2 regions of the Solibacillus sp. FSL W7-1436 genome follow, and region 1 is predicted to be linked to the other one. Evidence: predicted binding sites of a transcription regulator. Region 1 holds the regulator's gene; the other holds the start of a gene.
What was found. The regulator CtsR, encoded in region 1, represses protease genes until heat stress. The targets are predictions, from matches to a motif close to ATGGTCAATAAAGGTCAAACA.
Positions count from the first base shown of each region.

Region 2: MKX73_RS10810 (ATP-dependent Clp protease ATP-binding subunit) is a predicted target of CtsR. The motif match lies at 1,449-1,469, and genes of this name have one in related genera.

Region 1 is NZ_JBBOWV010000001.1:1,289,213-1,292,639, reverse strand. It holds gene MKX73_RS06550 (globin-coupled sensor protein) at 1-733, opposite strand, end outside; gene MKX73_RS06545 (acyltransferase) at 898-1,110, shown strand; gene MKX73_RS06540 (DUF4870 domain-containing protein) at 1,231-1,536, shown strand; gene MKX73_RS06535 (CtsR family transcriptional regulator) at 1,739-2,203, shown strand; gene MKX73_RS06530 (UvrB/UvrC motif-containing protein) at 2,216-2,758, shown strand; gene MKX73_RS06525 (protein arginine kinase) at 2,755-3,427, shown strand, end outside.
Region 2 is NZ_JBBOWV010000001.1:2,206,642-2,210,068, forward strand. It holds gene MKX73_RS10795 (Cof-type HAD-IIB family hydrolase) at 1-81, opposite strand, end outside; gene MKX73_RS10800 (prolyl oligopeptidase family serine peptidase) at 184-948, shown strand; gene MKX73_RS10805 (metal-sulfur cluster assembly factor) at 1,010-1,318, shown strand; gene MKX73_RS10810 (ATP-dependent Clp protease ATP-binding subunit) at 1,489-3,427, shown strand, end outside.

The sequences.
Region 1 (3,427 bases):
CCGCTACTAAACTTAATCCTTGTGTTGTGTTGGAAGCAATTTCTTCGGACTGGCTCGCAATTTCCTGTAATGAGGCATTTGTCTGATCACTAATAAGTGTTAACTCTTGTGCAGTATGTTGGATTCGCTCTACAATTCGGTATTTCATTTCCAGACTTTCAGTACGGATGCGCTGCTCTTCTTTTTCGTATGCTTCAATCACAAGCTGCTGCTCGAAGTTGATAAGTTTTGAAAAAGCATCAATTGCTTTGGCCATTTCTACATTCGACATTGTAATTTTACTGATAAAGTCGATAAATGTTGTCATTAACGATTGGAATGATGCAATATACCACTTTGATCGCAGTCCGATTTTGACATGGACATGTGCAATCGTTTGTCGTTCCTCTATATAATTTGAATCGATATTACAGTTGAACATTGCTTCTAAATGCTTCGTTAAAGTACCTTTAAGACGCTCCATTCGGGCAGAACTTCCTATAATATCCACGAGCTCCGGACTTAAGCTGACTGCACCGTAAAACTTCTCCACCATAACCGGAACAACCTGTTGTGCAAAAGGTTCCAGCTGTTTAATCACGGCCAAATCCTCTGTCGTTAATTTTAGCAGTTGAAGCTGTTTATGTAAGTCAGGATAGTTTGAAACATCCAGATTTACTTGCTGCTCATAATTGGCTATATCAAAATAAGGCTTGTTTGAAACTTTTGTTGCTCTTGAAAACAGAATACCCATGTTCTTCCTCGTTTCATCTATTTATTAAATAATACTATTTTACTGCTTATATCGGATAATATCAGTAATATTTCTATAAAGATTAAAAATTTACAGTAATTTGTATTTGAGGTAATATAATAACTATTAAAATGATGCAGTAAATAGTGAAAGGCGTTGTATAAATGAAGTTTCATAAAGGACGTTTGAAGTTTGTTTTACCATTGTCTCTTGGGGTGGCGATTGCATCTTATATTATGCTCGTCAACAATTATGCAGAAGTAGGCGGTCGCGACCGGATTTTAATAGTTATTGGAGCAACCATCCTAACCGCGGTTATTTCATATTTTTTATTCCCTCAGGAAGGGGACAACCCGAAAGATAGAGGCCCATACTGAATAACTATAGATGTCACTTGGAAATCTCGAAATAAAATTCGGGATTTTTGTCCTCTCTATGAAACTTTTATGAATATTATCCGTAAATAAGCTAATAAACTAAAGTGAGGTTGATAACAAATGGAATCTAAATGGTCGAAAATCATCATTCATGCCAGTGCATTCTTTGCGCCGTTCCTTGTACCGATTCTGTTTTTCTTAATAAGTTCTGAAGATGAAGTAAAGCGTACAGCAATCCAAGCGTTGCTATTCCAGGTTGTATTCGGAATTCTAATTGCGATTGCAGGAGCTCTTTCTGTAGTATTAATCGGTTTACCATTCCTGTTAGTATTTTTACTTATTTTCTGGATTGCACCGGTCATCGGTATTGTAAAAGCATTATCTGATCAGCATTGGAATTATCCAATTGTCGGTCGCTGGGTATAATTTACCCTCAATTTGGCAAAGTTCATATAAAGCGGTAAGGTTTGTTTAAAAACACCTTATCGCTTTTTTACATAAATAGGGATTTATTAGTGTGAAAATAGGGAAACCTAAAACAAGAGTGATTAGTTGCATTTCAAAAAATAAATATTGTATATTTAAGTCAAAGATAGTCAAAGTCAGTTGATGAGAGGTGAGAGACAGCATGAGGAATATATCTGACATAATTGAAGGGTATTTGAAGGAAGTTATTGAATTAGAGGGACAGGGACTTATTGAAATAAAGCGAAATGAATTAGCAAAGCAATTTGCCTGTGCTCCTTCCCAAATCAATTACGTTATCAATACACGTTTCACGACCGAGCATGGCTACTATGTAGAGAGTAAGCGGGGTGGTGGCGGTTATATTCGGATTTTGCGTGTAACAATCCACTCTAAGAAAAATTTACTTGACGAAATGGAAACACAAATAGGTAACGCCATTGCCCAGACTAATGCTGAACGTATTATTTTCCGGTTATTGGATGAGGACATTATTACAGAGCGAGAAGCTAGCATTATGAAGGCCGCTTTAGATCGTGTCACATTACAAGTAGCATTACCGCTGCGTGATGAGCTAAGAGCACGTATTATGCATGCAATGCTACAAACGATTTCTTTTGAAAAGTAGAGGTGGATTATTATGATATGTGAGCATTGTAAACAGCGTCATGCCAATGTTACCGTTACTCAAGTTCACAATGGTCAAAAAGTCGAGCGTCACTACTGTGAAGTATGTGCCACTCAATTTCATCCATTTCAATTTGATGTAAATGAAGAGCCTGCATCTCTTCAGCAGCTTATTTCAAATTGGTTCAATTTTGTGCCTGTGAATGCAAAAAAAGAAAGTACGACAACGAATACAGCCAGTCCAAAAACATGTCCTTCCTGCGGGTTTACGTACCGGCAGTTTTTAAAGCAAGGTAAGTTTGGATGCGGTCAGTGTTACGAAACATTTAGTGAGCAATTACCACAGCTACTTGAACGACTTCAGGCAGGTACTCAGCATGTAGGGTATGTGGAAGAAGGACCTTCGAAAGAGAAAGTAGAACTACAAATTCAAGAGCTCCGTTCATCACTGCAGCAAGCTATTGCTGAAGAACGCTTTGAAGATGCCGCTTCCATACGTGATGAAGTCAGGGAATTGGAAAGTAAAATAAAACAGGAAGGTGAGGGGAACGCATGAACATCGAGCATTTTTTAACGAATGCCAGTCCCAGCTGGATGCAGCACGAAAGCGATTCAGATATCGTCATTAGCACGCGCATTCGGCTTGCTCGTAATATTGCCAATACTCGATTTCCGATAAGTTTTACCGAACAGGAAGCACAACTGATCGAAGAAAAAATGATGCAGTCATTATTATCTTCGGATAACAATCCATATCAGTTTTCCTATTTCCAAATAAAAGATATGCCGGTTTTACAACGCCAAATATTAGTGGAGAAGCATTTGATCAGCCCGAATTTGGCACGAAGAAAAAAAATTGGATCATTTTTTTTAACAAAAGATGAATCCATTAGCATATTAGTAAATGAAGAGGATCATATTCGCATCCAGAGCCTTATGCAAGGGATGAATTTAAAAGAGGCATTTGATAAGGCTCGTAATATTGACCGCTACCTAAGTAAGTCAATTACGTATGCATATGAAGACCGCTATGGTTATTTGACAAGCTGCCCGACAAATGTCGGAACAGGACTTCGAGCTTCTGTTATGCTCCATTTACCGGCACTCACAATGATGAAGCAGATGAATCCGTTAATTCAGATGATGACACGGTTAGGAATGGTGGTGCGGGGTATATATGGAGAAGGCAGTGAAAATTTAGGGAATATTTATCAAATATCAAACC
Region 2 (3,427 bases), 920 kb from region 1:
TTCCTTTGTCAGCGCAGAAATCTTTTTCTCGTCCGTCAATAACGTGCCGTCTAAATCTAATACAATTAAATGTTCGTTCATAAGAGTAAGCCTCCTTTAGCCTGGGTATAATTGTAACGTGCAAAAATAGCATTCGTCAAAGTTTTGAAACATCGACCAATTTTTGCTAATGTAAACAAAGAGGTGAGAAATTTGATAGTTGATAAAGAACAATGGAAGTCCATTCCATTACTGCATGTATATGATGAGACGATGGATGAACAAACACCGGTCGTTATTTTTCTCCATGGTTTTTTAAGCGCAAAGGAACATAATTTACATTACGCATATCAGTTTGTGCAACAAGGTGTACGCGTTATACTACCGGATGCATTAATGCATGGTGAGCGCTCGAATCAATTGACGGAAGATCAGATGAATTTTAACTTCTGGAAAATTGTATTGAAGTCGGTGGAAGAAGTACATACTATTTATGAAGAATTGAAACTGAAAAACTTGGCAGGGAACAAAGTCGGAATTGCCGGAACTTCAATGGGCGGTATTGTCACATCAGGCTGTTTAGCGATTTATCCATGGATTGAAACGGCAGGAATTTGCATGGGAACGACAAGCTATACGAAACTGGCTCTCCATCAAGTAGAGGATTTAAAGCAAAAAGGCGTGACATTTCCATTATCAGAAGAACAGCAAACAGGCTTGCTTCAAATGCTGCAAAAATTCGATATGGAACAGCATGAGGATTTATGGGCAAACAAACCGATTATTTTCTGGCATGGTGAGCGCGATACGGTCGTTCCTTATCATATGAGCCGAGATTATGTTGAACAACTGGAAAAAGAAAAAAAAGCAGAGCATATTACGTATTTGGCAGAACAAAAAGCAGGGCACGCGGTATCAAGAAACGGGATTTTACAAGTCACGCAATTTATGGCGCATTGTTTGGCATAAAGCATACGTTCTGCTATGATTAACAATAACACCATGGCGAAAGGGGAAATTTAAAATGGCAATTGATCACGATATGAAAGAAAGTATGTTAGGTGCATTGGAAAACGTAATCGACCCTGAGTTAGGCATTGATATCGTCAACTTAGGCTTAGTATATGAAGTGGATTTAACAGACGAGGGCTTAGCAATCGTTACGATGACATTAACATCAATGGGCTGTCCGCTTGCACCGGTTATCGTTGACCAAGTAACAACGGCACTTAGCGAATTACCGGAAGTAAAAGAAGTAAAAGTTGATATCGTATGGCAACCTGCATGGTCTAAAGACAATATGTCCCGCTATGCAAAAATGGCATTAGGTATCCGTTAATAAATTGAATAAATGAATTGGATTTCGGTCATTTTGCATATAGGCAAAATGATCGTTTTTTAATGAACTTTTTGCGATGGAAACAGGGCGTAATTATTTGTTGTTTGACCAACTTTGACTTATAATAAAATTAATCAAAAAAGGTCAAACTATATGAAAGGGTGTACTATATGCAATTTAACCAAACACAAGATAATCGTCCGCCATTAGAACAATTTGGACGTAATTTAATTGAACAAGTAAAAAACGGTAAGATGGATCCTGTTATTGGACGAGATGAGGAAATTCGGAACGTCATTCGTATTCTGTCACGTAAAACTAAAAATAATCCTGTCCTTATCGGTGAGCCAGGTGTTGGTAAAACAGCGATTGTTGAAGGGCTGGCACAGCGTATCGTAAGACAGGATGTTCCTGAAGGATTAAAAGATGCGGAACTTTATGAACTGGATATGAGCGCGCTGATTGCCGGTGCATCGTATCGCGGGCAGTTTGAAGAGCGGCTGAAATCTGTGTTAAAGCAAGTGAAAGAATCCGATGGGCGTATCATTCTATTCATTGATGAGATTCATACAATTGTCGGTGCCGGGAAAACGGATGGAGCAATGGATGCAGGAAATATGCTGAAACCAATGCTTGCACGTGGTGAACTGCATTGTATCGGTGCAACAACATTGGATGAATACCGGATGTATATCGAGAAGGACCCTGCATTGGAACGCCGCTTCCAGCAGGTAATGGTGCGAGAACCTTCTATTGAAGATACGGTGTCCATTTTACGCGGCATAAAAGACCGTTTTGAAGAACATCACCGCGGAGTTCGCATTCATGACCGCGCGATTATTGCTGCGGCCCAGCTGGCGAACCGTTATATTACAGACCGCTTTTTACCGGATAAAGCGATTGATCTTGTCGATGAGGCATGTGCGATGATCCGTATAGAGATCGATTCAATGCCACAGGAACTGGATCAGTTAACGCGCCGGCTTACACAGCTTAAAATTGAGCAGCAGGCACTGAAAAAAGAAAAAGATGATGCGAGCAAAAAACGTCTTGAAATGATTACAGATGAAATTGATGGATTGGAAGTTTCAATCAAGTCAATGAAGGAACAGTGGGAACTTGAGAAAAATGGCCTGCAAATTGTGCGTGACAAAAAAGATGAGCTGAAAAAAATGGAAGCCGAGCGCGATGAGTTATTTATTTCAGGCAGTAATTTAGCACGGGCAAGTGAGCTGCAGTACAGTAAGATACCTCAGCTTGAAAAGGAAATCGCCGAACTGGAACAGCAGTTGAAACAGTCGGAAGGTAACCGGATGCTGCGTGAAGAAGTGACAGAAGAAGAAATCGCTAAAATTATTTCCCGCTGGACAGGCATTCCGGTAACAAAGCTTGTAGAAGGTGAACGCGAAAAACTGCTCCGTTTAAAAGATACACTGCATGAACGGGTAGTCGGCCAGGACGATGCGGTAACTTATGTAACGGAAGCAGTCTGGCGTGCACGTTCCGGTATTAAAGATCCGAATAAACCAATCGGAAGCTTCCTGTTCCTCGGTCCAACCGGTGTCGGAAAAACGGAATTGGCAAAAGCATTGGCGGCCCAGCTATTCGATTCGGAAGATCATTTCATCCGCATCGATATGAGTGAATATATGGAGAAACATTCAGTATCGCGGCTTGTCGGAGCTCCTCCAGGCTATATTGGCTATGAAGAGGGCGGTCAGCTGACAGAAGCGGTTCGCCGTAATCCATATTCCGTTGTGTTGCTGGATGAAATTGAAAAAGCACATCCGGATGTCGCGAATATTCTACTGCAAGTACTTGATGATGGCCGCATTACCGATAGCCAGGGACGGATTGTCAACTTTACGAATACCGTCATCATCCTGACATCGAATATCGGCTCACAGTTTTTACTTGAAGCAACAGAAGAAGCGGAACAGCTTGTCCAAACAGCATTGCGTCAGCACTTTAAGCCGGAGCTGTTAAACCGGATGGATGATATTATTATGTTCCATGCATTATCGAATGAACACTTCCATAAGATTGCATGGAAATATGTAAAGCAGCTTCAGGATCGGGTTGCCGAACAGGAAATTACGCTGTCTGTTG